Regions from separate parts of the Paraburkholderia sp. BR10936 genome, predicted to be linked through region 2. Evidence: predicted binding sites of a transcription regulator. Region 2 holds the regulator's gene; the other holds the start of a gene.
The links. Region 2 encodes LexA, which represses DNA repair genes until DNA is damaged. Its sites were predicted from a motif close to ACTGTATNNNNATACAGT; they were not measured.

Region 1: a site for LexA is predicted at 3,422-3,439, ahead of dinB (DNA polymerase IV). Genes of this name have one in related genera too.

What each region holds. Positions count from the first base shown of each region.
Region 1 is NZ_JBFRCM010000011.1:65,148-72,288, reverse strand. It holds gene AB4Y36_RS22625 (porin) at 20-1,186, shown strand; partial or broken gene AB4Y36_RS22620 (AraC family transcriptional regulator) at 1,455-1,577, shown strand; gene AB4Y36_RS22615 (MarR family winged helix-turn-helix transcriptional regulator) at 1,676-2,110, shown strand; gene AB4Y36_RS22610 (enoyl-CoA hydratase-related protein) at 2,142-2,918, opposite strand; gene dinB (DNA polymerase IV) at 3,561-4,706, shown strand; gene AB4Y36_RS22600 (phospholipase D-like domain-containing protein) at 4,776-6,551, opposite strand; partial or broken gene AB4Y36_RS22595 (FCD domain-containing protein) at 6,675-6,881, opposite strand.
Region 2 is NZ_JBFRCM010000010.1:146,266-153,406, forward strand. It holds gene AB4Y36_RS21565 (hypothetical protein) at 30-452, shown strand; gene AB4Y36_RS21570 (ABC transporter permease) at 471-1,307, opposite strand; gene nodI (nodulation factor ABC transporter ATP-binding protein NodI) at 1,351-2,265, opposite strand; gene AB4Y36_RS21580 (universal stress protein) at 2,587-3,057, shown strand; gene AB4Y36_RS21585 (DUF2939 domain-containing protein) at 3,119-3,802, opposite strand; gene AB4Y36_RS21590 (hypothetical protein) at 3,899-4,276, opposite strand; gene lexA (transcriptional repressor LexA) at 4,341-4,991, opposite strand; gene AB4Y36_RS21600 (sulfate ABC transporter substrate-binding protein) at 5,285-6,343, shown strand; gene cysT (sulfate ABC transporter permease subunit CysT) at 6,493-7,141, shown strand, end outside.

The DNA of each region.
Region 1 (7,141 bases), on a different contig from region 2:
CAGGGACACTGAATTACAGATGAAGAACATCACCATCAAGGCAACGGTTACCGCTGTTGCCGCTTTCGCCGCATCCTCGGCAGCAATGGCACAGTCGTCGGTCACCCTGTACGGCATGCTGGACGCAGGTATCAGCTACACCTCGAACGTCGGTGGCCACTCGCTGGTCGGCCTCGTTGGCGGCGCCTCGGGTTCGAACAAGTGGGGCCTCCAGGGTCAGGAAGACCTCGGCGGCGGCCTCAAGGCGGTCTTCAAGCTCGAAAACGGTTTCAACATTGCCAGCGGTGGCATCGGCGGCCAGGGCCCCATCGGTTCCTCGCGTTCGCTGTTCAACCGCCAGGCCTATGTAGGCCTCACGTCGGACCAGTACGGTACCCTGCGTATGGGTCGCCAGATCGACGCCGTAACGGAAATGGTTCAGGGCCTGACCGGCGACGCCGTTTCGGCGTCGACATTCTCGACCCCGGGCGACGTGGACAACAACGACAATACGACGAACCAGAACAACGCCGTCAAGTACATTTCGCCGATTTTCCACGGCTTCCAGGCTGAAGGCGCGTACTCGTTCGGCGGCGTTGCCGGTGCGATGGGTTCGGGTCAATCGTGGTCGGTGGCTGCGGACTACGCTCAAGGTGGTCTGACGGTCGCTGGCGGCTACTTCCATGCTGCAAACCAGGGTGAGAACGGCTGGCAGAACGCAACGGCACAACCGTCGTTCGGTGGTGCGCTGGGCTATCCGAGCTCGGGCTACTACGGTGGCAATGCGTTCAAGAGCGCGGGCATCGCTCAAATCGCTGGCCAATACGAGTTTGGCCGGTACACGGCTGGCCTTCGGTACTCGAACGCTCAATACGAGGGCAACGACGGCCAGGCGTCGATCCACTTCAACGTAGTGGGCGCCCTTCTGCAGTACCAGGCAACCCCGGCGCTGTCGCTGGCTGCTGGGTACACGTACGTCTACGGTTCGGCAGCCACGCCTGCGCAAGCCGCTGAGGGCCGCACGATGGCTTCGATCAACCAGGCCTCGCTCGGTGCTACGTACGCGCTGTCGAAGCTCACGTCGGTATACGTCATGGGTGCCTACGTTCATGCTCAGGGCGCTCAGGCTTCGGCTGCTGACTTCGGCAACACGGCGTCGGGCGGCAACCAGGTTCAAGCCAACATTGGCATGTACCACCGGTTCTAATAGCAGGTTCAGAAGCTCGGGGGCGTGTACGCATTGCCCCGACAAAGAAATCCTGGCTAGTGAATTGCACCCCAAGAGTTGGACGTCGATCCAATCTTTGGGGTGTTTTTTCATTCATGATCGGCCCTGCCAGACGCATTTCGTCATCCCGCGCGCCGTTCAATAGCCGCCGTCGCCAGTCCATGCTGCGCGCCGCTCACCCACAGCGTGGTATCGGCGCTGGCTTCCAGGCCCCGGCGGCCCAGGTATCGCGCCGCGGTCGCCCTTTCGTGTTGGCCTGCTGCAAGGCGTTCCCGCATGCACGGACCTCACCACCACGCCGTGGGTCCAAGAGGCGGGTGTACCCGTGCTCAATCAGCCGTTCGTGGCCAGTGGGATTGTCGCGACGGCCGCAAGCCATTGAACGTCTTCGCGCCCTTTCGAAAGGGTCGATCACCGCATGATATAATTCGCACGCGAACTAAATCGCACAATGTTATCTGCGCGGAAATGAAACATCGCCTCGTCTATCTATTGAACGTCGGACAGCGCCGGCTGCAACGGTGGTCGCAAACACGCGCGGCCGGAGGCGGCGTCACAGCAGCCCAGGCCGGGCTGCTGTTTTTTTTGGGTGATCGCAACGGCGCACTCATGAGCGAAGCCGCTGCTGCGCTGGATCTGGGCGCACCAGGCATGAGCGGTCTCGCTGACCGGACAGAAAAGGCAGGGTTGATCGAACGTCGGGCTGACGAGACCGATGGCCGGGTGTCGCGCCTGTGGTTGACGCAAGCAGGACGTACCGCGCGCCAAAAGTCGAAGCTTCGCATGAAAGACTTGAACGCCCGATTGACCGAAGGATTTACGGAAGCGGAGATCGACGTCGTAGCGCGGTGGCTGACCAGCCTGCAGACCAGGTTTCCGCTCGCCGAAGACGGCGACGCGTAACCTCGACCGTGGCCGGCCAGCAAGGCACTGGCTAGTGCCGGGCAACCTTCGCGAAGTCCGGCTTGCGCTTCTCGGCAAAGGCCGCGAATGCCTCTCTTGCCTCGGCGCTCGTCAGCCGCTCCTGAAACTTCGCGCTCTCGCTGTCCATTTGCGCAACCAGGGTTTCGGCTTCGCGCATCAGCTTTTTCATGGCGCTCAGTGAACCGGCCGGCTTGGCGGCGATTCTTTCCGCCATCCTGCGTGCGTCGTCGCGTAGTTGATCCTTTGCGCAGACCTTGTTGGCGAGACCCCACGCGACAGCGGTTTGCGCGTCGAGCGGCTCGCCCAGCGCAAACATCTCGAAGGCCCGCACGTGGCCGACGCGCAGCGGAAGCAGGTAGCTGGACGCCGCCTCGGGGACGAGCGCGAGATTGACGAACGGCGTGATCAGTTCTGCGTCTGGCGCGAGCAGGACGTAGTCGCAGTGCAGTAGAAGCGTCGTGCCAATACCGACCGCCTTGCCCTGAACCGCCGCGATGATGGACACGCTCGACTTCGCCAGGGCGTGCAAAAAGCGATGCACGTGTCGCTCACTGGGCCCCTTCCCCGATGCAATGGTTGCAAACTCGCCCACGTCGTTGCCCGCGGTGAACATGTCTCCGTCCCCTTGCAGCAGCAATACGCGGACATCGCTGTCGTGCTCCGCATTCTCGATGATGTCTGCCAGCGTGCCATACATCTCGTTCGTCAATGCATTCTTCTTGTCCGGTCGGGCCAGCGTAATCGTCAGAATGCCGTCGGCTTGTTCGACGTGAATCTCCGCGCTCATGTGCTCTCCTGAAATTTAGTTTGCATGCGAAGTATATAGGTAGTTCGCATGCAAAGTAAACCGGACGGTCGATGCCATGTAATTCGGGGCCTGCTCGCGAACCCTCGCTCCTGATGACGTTTGAAGGCGGAATCCGTAGCGGACCAGAATTCGACCAGGTATTCCATTCGCGACGTCGCGCCACTCCTCGCGCACACCCAAGCTCCATAGCATTGAAGCATTACGAAACAGACAAGCAACCGGAGGACTGAACATGCTTATTCTCACCGCTGTCGTCGTGATCGCCGCCGTGGCGATCTGGAGCGTCTACCGGCGTTTGCACCCGCGCCAGGACTGAAACATGACAGGCTGCTCCACCAGCCTGTTCGCAACAGCCCGCCGCATTGGCGGGCTTTTTCCTGGATTCCACAGTCAGAGCGGCGGCGTCCGCGGAAGAGCCGTTTGCGAACATCTCCGCACTCAAAAAAATATCTTCGAATCAGCTCCAGTATCCTGACAAAGTGACTGTATAAATGTACAGTTCCATTCAATTTTCCACAGGACGCACGGTGCCGTCGTCCCGCTGCTCCTGCCGCCATACCCGATGATGAGTAGCGTGCCGGTCGCGCGGAGCCATCGAGAGCTATTTTTGAGTACCAAGGCATGCCAGATGATCGGCGCATAGCCCACATCGACATGGACGCATTCTTTGCGTCGTGTGAACTTTCGCAGTATCCGGAGCTACGAGGCCAAGCCATGGTGGTTGCTGGCCGTCGCTCGGATACGCCCCGAACGAAGCCGGACGGCACTCGCGAATTCTCGCGCCTGCGCGACTATGTGGGCAGAGGTGTCCTGACGACCGCGACCTACGAGGCTCGCGCGCTCGGCGTTCATTCCGGAATGCCCGCCATGAAAGCTGCCCGGTTAGCGCCAGATGCGATTCTCCTTCCAGTGAATTTCGACCTCTATCGAACGTACTCGCGACTGTTCAAGGATGCCGTCCGGTCAATCAGTTCGAACATGGAAGACGTTGGAATCGACGAGGTCTACGCAGACGTTTCACTCACGAATGGCGATTCGGAGGCAATCGCGCGCAAGTTGAAATCCGCCGTCTTCGAAGCAACCAATCTCACATGCTCCGTCGGTATCGCGCCAAACAAACTGCTCGCCAAGCTGTGCTCCGATATGCAAAAGCCGGACGGAATCACAATCCTGACGCCGGAGGACGTGCAATCCAGGATTTGGCCAATGGCCGCAAACAAGATCAACGGCGTTGGCCCCAAGGCGGCCGCCAAGCTTGCGTCTTTTGGAATCACGACCATCGGTGAGATCGCTGCGCGCGACGAGCACTGGCTCATCGAAAACTTCGGACGAAGCTACGGGGCGTGGCTTCGCAGAGTTTCACACGGACTAGATGACAGGCCGGTGGTGACGTATAGCGAGCCCGTCTCGATGAGTCGCGAAACCACATTCGAGCGCGATCTGCACGCGGTGCGGCATCGACAGGAACTGGGCGCAGCGTTTACCCGCCTATGCGAACAGGTGGCGCTCGACCTCCAGCGAAAAGGCTATCTGGCCAGGAAGATCGGCATCAAGCTGCGCTTTAATGACTTCAAGACTGTCACGCGTGACGTCACGCTTCCTGAGCCTATTGATGACGCGAAAGCATTGCGGCGCGCGGCGACTGAGTGCCTGAAAAGAGTCGAACTCGTTAAATCCATCAGGCTGCTAGGGGTGAAGGCCGGCAACCTCCAACACACCGGAGAAGCTTCCAGTAACGAGTCGCCTCAGTTCACGCTGGATTTTTAGCCGGCAACGCGCAGCGCCCCCGTCGTGCGAGGCGTGCACGGTGACTTCGCAAACACAGAAGCGAATGCATCAACTGGCCGGCTCCGATGCCAACGCAATCCGCGCCTTCTCCTCCGGACTATTCGCCTTGTAATACTTGTCGGCCCACTTGCGGTCGGGCTGTAGCAACAGCCGTTGCACGGTTCTATGCTGCTGCTCCTCGATGCCAACGGCGCGCGCACGATAGTGCTCGTACAACCGCATGAATTCCGCGAGGTAAATGGCGGCGATTCGCTTGTCTTGTATTTCGAGCAGATTCTCGTCGTTGAAATGCTCGGAGTTGTTGCTCATGTTGGCCGAGCCCGTGTAGACAATCGGATTGTCTCCTTCGGCGTCGATGACGATGAACTTATGGTGGATAATGACCGGCGCGTAACTGGGCGCGACTTCGCCGGGAAAGAGGCGGAGCTCGGGTTCGAAACCTTCAGGCACGGTCGCCGGGGAAAAGTACGATGCATCGATGACGTCGCGGTTTTCCCTGCTTCGATGATAGAGCGCGAGGTTTGCCAGCGCAGTCGTACTCACTGCCTCTCCCGCTTTTTGCGCCTCTTGCGCATTCTCAGCGGACTTTCCGCTGATATTGTTGACGAGGCCGAACATCATGAGCCCCTTGTCGCCGGCGGCAAAGCAGGCGTCGCGAAGCGGTTCGTCTGTCGGCATGAAGAGGCAGAACAAAACGGAGTGCTGCGCCTTTCCTATCGCTTCGACGATGGTATCGATCTGGGTACGTCTGGTTTTCGTTTCCGGAGAGAAGCAAACGCGCACGGCTGCGCTTCCCACCGTCACGGAATCGGACCAGCCATTCGTGAGTTCGGCGGTCTGGTTGATCGGCGGATTGCCGGCGATGGCTTTCGTTCTGTCGTCGTACAGTTTCGCGAGGTCTGCCGAATCGAACAGATGAAGTACGTTGGCCTGCTCCGTAATGCCTTCTGTCGTGAAATTCGCAGAACCCGCAACCACGAATGCCGGGTTGCCTTGCCGATCGCCCCTATCCGTCACGATGAGCTTGTCGTGCATGATGTGCGTCTTGTCACGCGGGCAGAACGTCACGACGTTGTCCAGTTCATCGACCGTGGGTTGATTGGGCGATGCAGCGGGCGCTTTGCCTTTTTCGCGAACTCGATGCGAGTCGTATACGACGGCGACATTGGCTTTGCCGTGAGCGGTTCCGAACTCCTTGAACGCCGGGATCGCCCAAAGCGGGTCGGTCAGGTGATAGACGGCTGCTGCAGCGCGCGACGCGTCCTGGAATATTTCCTTGAACACGAGCTGCATATCGTTGGCGAGCCACGTACGAAGTTCAAACGCCTGTGCGGCCGGCGGCGCGGTATGCGGATCGATTCCCATCGCCTTCACTTGTCGTGCGAAAGCCTGCGAGCTCACCACCGCGCGGTTGAACCAGGTACCCACGCCGTCTTCGATATGCGCCGGTAACGTGACCTCACACGAACTCGCCTCTGTGTTCAGCAGATTCAGATTGTCCGGCGTACCGACTACCGGGTAGATGGTGTACCTGAATTGCTTGCCTCTGTCGGCTTCCTCGATGCGCGCGTCCCACCACATGAATTTTTGAATCGGCGCGATATTCGAAGGCGCATCGGGTTTACCGTCCGGCACGGGCCCCTTGAACGTGATTCGATTAGGGAGCCAGCTGCTCGTCTCATGGGATTTACCGTCCGGGCTAGTGAAGCCCGGGGCGCGTTCAATAGCGAAACCGAGGAAGTCGGCACGTGTCGCACCGTCCGGCCAGTCGAGCGCGAGTAAAACCAGCGTCGGGGAGAGATAGCTGCGGACCTTCGTCGACATCGTTCACCTCTGCTGTATTAGCCAAAGGCCCCAGTTTCAACCATCAGTTTGTTGAAACGGTGAACGAAGCATGTTGCCTGGATGTCGTTTCGATGACGCTGCCGGGAGCCGCAATAAAGTCACTTACTGCAGCGTGATATCTCTTTGCACCCGATGAATATGCCGCTCGACATAGAACGCCGCCGCATCGGCGTCTCCACAGACAATGGCTTCGTAAATCAGACGATGCTCGGCAACGTACAGCCGAATGCGAGCCGGGTCGTCAATCCCATCGTCCTTGAGTCGCTTGCACAGCGACTGGCCCATGGTCGATGCAATTTCTTCCGCGAGCGGTCATCGTGAGTTCTCGGTGCGCCTTGAGTTGTTCTCAAACATACCACTTTCGCGACCACTCCCTGCTGGCCTTGGCGGCATGTTCATGCGAAGAAACCAATTTTCCGGACCTGACGAGACTTTTTGGTCTAGTTTAAGTCCACATTGACACATTTCGTGCTATTCACCACAAGTGGTATAGATTGGTTCCACATTGCGCCCGAGAAATGGACGGCCTGCCGGTTCCGTACGGCCAGTGAGTCAATAGCGTAAAAACA
Region 2 (7,141 bases):
ACGGAGCGGGCCGCGGCCCGAAAACCAGCATGGCAAAGCAAAAAACCAATCCGAAACTCGAGCAGGCGCTCACGCGCGGCGATCTCGCCATTCGCCAGGCCAATTCGGCACGCGCCACGGCGGTGCTTCGTGCACTCGGCAAGATGATCGTCGAGGCTTCGGCCACCATCGGCGTCGAGGCGGATACTTCGATCCCCGACGGCGATCGCATCTACGACCCGGCCGACGGTCTCTGGCCGCAGTCGCTGCTGGTCTCGCTCGATGGCCCGGTGGAGGAGTCGGATCCCGAAGAGATCCGCACGGTGCGCTTGCTCGCCCAGACCCAATCGACGATGTTCCGCGTGGAATGGCATCGCGCCGACGGCAAGGTCGGCCGCCAGGAAGGCGGCCCGTTCGCGACGGTCGCGTTTATTTCGGACGTCGATATTCCCTGGGGCGACGACGAGGACTGAACGCCGCGCTATGGGGTGTCAGCGCATCATGCGCCGGCGGAACAGCACGGATGCGATCGCGAACGGCACCACTACGTAGATCGCGAGCACGAGCAGGTGCAGGCCGGCCTGCTCGACAGGCCGGTCGAGCATGGCGGGGCGGATCAACGCAACGGCATGCGCGAGCGGTAGCATCAACGTGATGTGCTGCGCGGCGGCGGGCAGTTGCGCGATCGGAAAGAACACGCCGGAGAGCAGCAGCATCGGCGTGAGCACGAGCGTCTGATAGAACATGAAGAAGTCGTAGGACGGTGCGAGCGCGGTGACGATCATCGCGCAGCTCGCGAACGCGAGGCCCGCGAGCGCGATCACGGGCAGCGCGAGCAGCATGGAAGGAAAGCTCGCGTAGCCGAGCAGGCCCGCCACCACCATGATCGCCACGCCCGATAGCATCGACTTGCTCGCGGCCCACATCACCTCGCCGAGCACCACGTCGCCGAGCGTGAGCGGCGTGTGCATGATCGCTTCCCAAGTGCGCTGCACGTGCATGCGCGAGAAGCCCGAGTACATCGACTCGAAGCTCGCCGACATCATCACCGAAGACGACACCGTGCCTGCCGCGAGAAACGCGATGTACGAGACGCCGTCGACGTGCCCGACCATCAGCCCGAGCCCGAAGCCCAGACCGAAGAGATAGATCATCGGATCGGCGAGATTGCCGAACATCGACGCGAGGGCGAGCTTGCGCCAGACCAGATAGTTGCGCCGCCACACGGCCATCCAGTGCGTCGCGTTCGAAGGCAGCGCAGCGCGCGGCTCGCGCACGCTCGCATGTTCGGGGCGCGAGGGCGTCGGGTTGTTGGTGCGTGTCTGCATGGTGTCCTTGGCGATTCGTACGCGGGCGTTGATCCTGCCGCCGTTAATCCTGCATCTCGCGGCCCGTGAGCCGCAGGAACACGTCTTCGAGATTCGCGGGCCGGTGCAGATAGCGCAAATCAGAGCGATGGCGCAGCTTCGCATGGACAGGCGCAGGGTCGTCGACATAACAGAACAGCGTCTCGCCGCTGATCTCGGTGCGCTTCGCGTCGGCCGCAAGTTCATCGCGCAACGCGACCGGGTCCGGTCCGTACACCTCGATCACATCGCAGCCGATCTCCGATTCGATCAGCGCCTTGGGTGCGCCCTCGGCGATCTTGCGGCCTTCCTCGATCACGCAGACCCGATTGCAAAGCCGTTCGGCCTCCTCCATGAAATGCGTGGTGAGGAGAATCGTTTTGCCGCGCGCGAGCAGCGAGCGCAGCCGCTCCCAGATCAGATGCCGTGCCTGTGGATCGAGGCCCGTAGTGGGCTCGTCCATCACAAGCACGTCCGGGTCGTTCACGAGCGCGCGCGCGAGTGTGAGACGTCGGCGCATGCCGCCTGAGAGTTCGCCCACGCGTGCGTCGGCCTTGCTTTCGAGGCGCGCGAATTCGAGCAACGGCGCGACGAGGTCGCGCGTTTCGCGCGCAGACAAGCCGAAGTAGCGGCCGAACACGAGCAGGTTCTCGCGCACGGTGAAGTCGGGGTCGAGATTGTCGAACTGCGGCACCACCCCCACGCGCTGGCGGGCGTGGCGCGCGCGCGCCGGCACCGGCTCGCCGCACAGGCTGATGCGACCCGCATCGGGCGAAACGATGCCGAGCAGCATGCGCAGTGTCGTGGTTTTTCCCGCGCCGTTCGGGCCGAGCAGTCCGAAGCACTCGCCGGGAACGACGTCGAACGACAGGCCGTTGACGACCGTCCTGTCTCCATAATGTTTGATGACCTGCTCGAATTCGATGGCGGGTGCGGGCATGGACCGGTTGAACGTGAGTCGATCGGGCATCGCGCGAGTCGCTCGAAGTACCGAACGAAAAATCGCACGAAACGAGGCGGCCCATTTTAGTGCATTGCTGCGCGGCGGGTCGGGCGTCGCTCACAGGTGTTTTGACGACGCACGAGGTAAATGCATGTCGCGGCAAGCATCCAGCACTGTGCAAGATGCGTGCGCCGATTGAGACGTGCCTGGCGTTTTTCGATGCACACCTGGCGTTTTCCAGCCCTTGCGTGTGGAATTGCGGCGCACCATCATGAGAATCGCACAGCCTGCAAATCACGCGGGCGGGGAGAAGCGATCATGGCGAGCTATAAAAAAATTCTGCTCTGTTACGACGGCTCGCGCGAAGGCCGCAAGGCGCTGCGGTGCGGCGCCGATCTTGCACTCGATCTGCAGGCCGAGACGCACTTGCTCTCGGTCGTCGACATGCGTTCGACGATCGCCCAGAGCGCCGGCCTGTTGACCGACGTGGCCTGCGGCCGCTTCGAGGAAACGGCGCGCGAGATTCTTCAGGAAGGCGTGGACTGGCTAACCGAGCGCGGCGTGCGCGCTCAGGGGCATTTCGCGTTCGGTCATCCGATCGACGAAATCGCGAATCTGGCCAACGAGCTGAATGCCGACCTCGTGGTGGTGGGCCACCGCTGCCGCACAGGGCTCTCGCGTTGGTGGATGGGCGCCGGCAACACGCCGCTGCTCGACCGCGTTTCGTGCAGCATTCTCGTGGCGTGTTCGTCGGCGGCTGAGGAAAAGCAGCAGCAAGCCGCCGCGTAGGGGATCAAGCGGGCCGGCTCGCCTGGAACCGGCCTGTTAGCGCTGCCACTGCCGATCTATCTCAGTTCGAGACGTTTCCTTCGCTTAGCTCGACCGCCGAGAGCTTCCACGAGAAGAGCCCGTGACGCTGCAGAATGGCGGCGTAGTGCTCGCCCGTACTGCCGCGGTCCCACGTGAGCGCGAACTCATTGAGGCCGCGATAGCCCGCCGTGGTCACCGGCCGCGCCTCGGGCGCGGGGGTGCCGGATACGGCCGGGGCCGGTGGCGCGGCGGAGGCGGGTGCCGATTGCGGCGGCTCTGCCGATTGCGCGGATGGCGCGCCGGATTCCGCTGGCGGCGGCGCGTGTGGCCGGTCGCCGGGCTTGCCCGTCGGCGGCATGCCATCGAGCAGGGCGGCCACGCCTTCCGGTGTGGCGTAGGCATCCACGAGCGGACTAATCAGTGCCGCGCCAATTACGGCGCCGAGGATCAGCAACGGATTGCTGCTGTGCTGCCCCTCGACGCGCCGGTGCAGCATCTCGCCCACCTGCTGTTTCAGGCTCAGGCGCAGCGCAGGGTAATCGACGTATTCGTTGAGCGCGACGGCGTCACGCGCGTCGGCCGCGGCTTTCATGTGTTTCACCGCGATATAGGGCGACGCATAGGCGTAGCCGATCGCGGCAACGACCATTGCGACGGCGACCGTGATCGCAACGGGCTTTTTCCAGCCTTGGGTCTTGCGCGGGGTAGAGAGAGATTCCGTCATCGGCATAGGGCAAATCGTTTAAACACGGTGTTGACCGCAAACCGGGCTAAACGATCCCGCCCGTAACCTCTTCTCACATTTGTGCAGCGTTGCTGCTTACTTCGCGAGTGCCGCGGGCAGGTCGCTGTGCTGCTCGGCGATGCAGCGGTCGATTGCGCGGCAAACCGCGTCGACCGTGCCGACGAGGATGAGCCGCGACGGACCCTGATAGACGCGCACGGGCGCGCGGCGCATGGGCTGTTCGGTGTTGAGCGTGCTGTTGAGCGACACGCGCGCAAACGCCGGCTGTGCCGAGGGCAGCACGGGCAGGTCGGCTGCGCTGGCCGCCACCATCTCAGGCGAGTCTTCGAAGAGCGAACCGCTCAGTGCGGCAGCCGAATCGCGGACTTCGCGGACCGCGCACGAGGCGATTCCACGGAGATGGCGAAGGCGGCCGAATTGGCGGAAGGGCAGCAGGCGGGCAAGACGTTCCATGACTCTCTCCAGGTATGCGCAGATGGTGCGCAAACAATGTGCAAACCGCGCTCAGACGGATTCCTTAGAATTCGGTGGGGCGGATCAGCCCGACCGCGATGCCTTCGAGCGCGAATTCCGCGCTGCCGGCCTCGACGAAAATATTGTCGTAATCGGGGTTCTCGGCGATCAGCTCGAGCCCGTTCGGACGGCGCTTCAGGCGCTTGACGGTCACGTCGTCGCCGAGGCGCGCCACGATGATCTGGCCGTCTTTCGCTTCGGCCTTTTTCTGCACGGCGAGCAGGTCGCCGTCGAGGATGCCGGCGTCGCGCATGGAAAGGCCGCGCACCTTCAACAGGTAGTCGGGGCGGCTCGAGAAGAGCGCCGGGTCGCACATGTAGTTCTGCGAGATGTGCTCCTGCGCGAGGATCGGGCTACCCGCAGCGACGCGGCCGACGAGCGGCAGCGAGAGTTGCATGATGCTCGGGTGCGGGAGCGTGAACTGGTGCGGCAGGTCGTCGGGCCCCGGCACGAGGCGGATGCCGCGCGAGGCGCCCGCAGCCAGTTCGATCACGCCCTTGCGCGCCAGCGCACGCAGATGCTCCTCCGCGGAGTTGGCGGAGCTGAAGCCGAGTTCCGCCGCGATCTCGGCGCGCGTGGGCGGAAAGCCCGTGCGCTCGATGGCCCGGCGAACCAGATCGAAAACCTGCTGCTGTCGTGCGGTGAGTTTGGTCATGGCGCCACTGTATGTTTGAACAGGTAACTGTATTTTTATACAGTACTCGCCACTTTTCAAGTGTTACTTGAAATTCATCGACTGAACGTTGCCATCAGGCCGTTTTCCCGTGTTTGCGCGGATGAAACCGCGCTCCAACAGCGACTTCCTCTGTCCTTACCACTTTTGCGTATTAAAAAATAAGAAAACATCATTTTTAATAATGTAAGGGGATCGCTAGACTGGCCTCCATCGTTAGCTGCAGTTTCATCAATGAGCGCAAACGAGCACACACGAGAACGGAGAACAGATAGATGGGCACGACACATACGGGGCGCGCGGGCTGGCTGAAAACACTGGCGGCAAAACTGGTCATCGGCGTTGCGCCGCTCGTCGGCGTCACGGCGATGGCGGCTATGGTGCCGCTGGCCGCTCACGCGGATACATCGCTGCTCAACGTCTCCTACGATCCGACGCGCGAGCTGTACCAGGACATCAACGAAGCCTTCATCAAGCAGTGGAAGGCGAAGACGGGCGAAACGCTCACCATCAAACAGTCGCATGGCGGCTCGGGCGCACAGGCGCGCTCGGTGCTCGACGGTCTGCAGGCCGACGTCGCGACGCTCGCGCTGGCATGGGACATCGACGCACTCGCCAACAAGGGCATCGTCGCGAAGGACTGGCAAAAGCGCCTGCCCGACAACGCCTCGCCATACACGTCGACCATCGTGTTCCTCGTGCGCAAGGGCAACCCCAGGCACATCAAGGACTGGGACGATCTGACCAAGCCGGGTGTCTCGATCGTCACGCCGAATCCGAAGACCTCGGGCGGCGCGCGCTGGAACTATCTCGCGGCGTGGGCGTATGCGCTGCACCAGCCGGGCGGCGACGAGCAGAAGGCGAAGGACTTCGTCACGAAGCTCTACAAGAACGCGGGCGTGCTCGACTCGGGCGCGCGGGGAGCCACGACGAGCTTCGTGCAGCGCGGCATCGGCGATGTGCTGATCGCATGGGAAAACGAAGCATTTCTCTCGCTCAAGGAGTTCGGCCCGGACAAGTTCGAGATCGTGGTGCCTTCGGTGAGCATTCTGGCTGAGCCGCCGGTTGCCGTGGTGGACAAGGTCGTCGACAAGAAGGGCACGCGCAAGGAGGCCGAAGCCTACCTGCAGTTCCTCTATAGCGAAGAGGGCCAGGAGATCGCCGCGAAGAACTTCTACCGTCCGCGTTCGGACAAGGTCCCGGCGGCGCTCACGGCGAAGTTTCCGAAGCTTAAGCTCTACACGGTCGACGACACGTTCGGCGGCTGGCCCAACGCGCAGAAGACGCATTTCGCGGATGGCGGCGTGTTCGATTCGATCTATCAGCCGCAGTAAAGCTGTCGAGCAGTCAAGCAGCAGGCGGTCAAGCAGTAAGCGGTCCGCATAACGACGTGACCGCATAACAACGAAGCGCGCCTACGGGCGCGCTTTTCGGCGCGAATCTGCAACGCACGAATCGCGCAACCCATGTCTGGACGATGAGCATGACAACGTTTCGATTGCGCAAGCCCAGTGCGCTGCCTGGCTTCGGTTTGACGCTTGGCATCACGGTGGCCTATCTGAGCCTCGTGGTGCTCATTCCGCTTGCCGCCACCTTTCTCAAGACGGCGACACTCGACTGGAGCCAGTTCGTGCGCGCCGTGTGGTCGCCGCGCGTGATCGCGTCGTACCGGCTCACGTTCACCGCCGCGCTCGGCGGGGCGCTGATCAACGCGGTATTCGGCTTCCTGCTCGCGTGGGTGCTCGTGCGCTATAGGTTTCCGTTCAAACGGGTGATCGATGCGCTCGTCGATCTGCCGTTCGCGCTCCCGACTTCCGTGGCGGGCATTTCGCTCGCCGCCGTGTATGCCGGCAATGGCTGGATCGGCCAGTTCCTGCAGCCGCTCGGTCTGAAGATCGCCTTCACGCCGCTCGGCGTGCTCGTGGCGCTGACCTTCATCGGCTTGCCGTTCGTCGTGCGCACGGTGCAGCCGGTGCTCGAGGACTTCGAGCGCGAACAGGAAGAGGCCGCTGCGTGCCTCGGCGCCTCGCGCTGGCTCACGTTCCGCCGTGTCGTGCTGCCCGCGGTGCTGCCGGCGCTCCTCACGGGTTTCGCGCTCGCGTTCGCGCGTGCGCTGGGCGAGTACGGCTCGG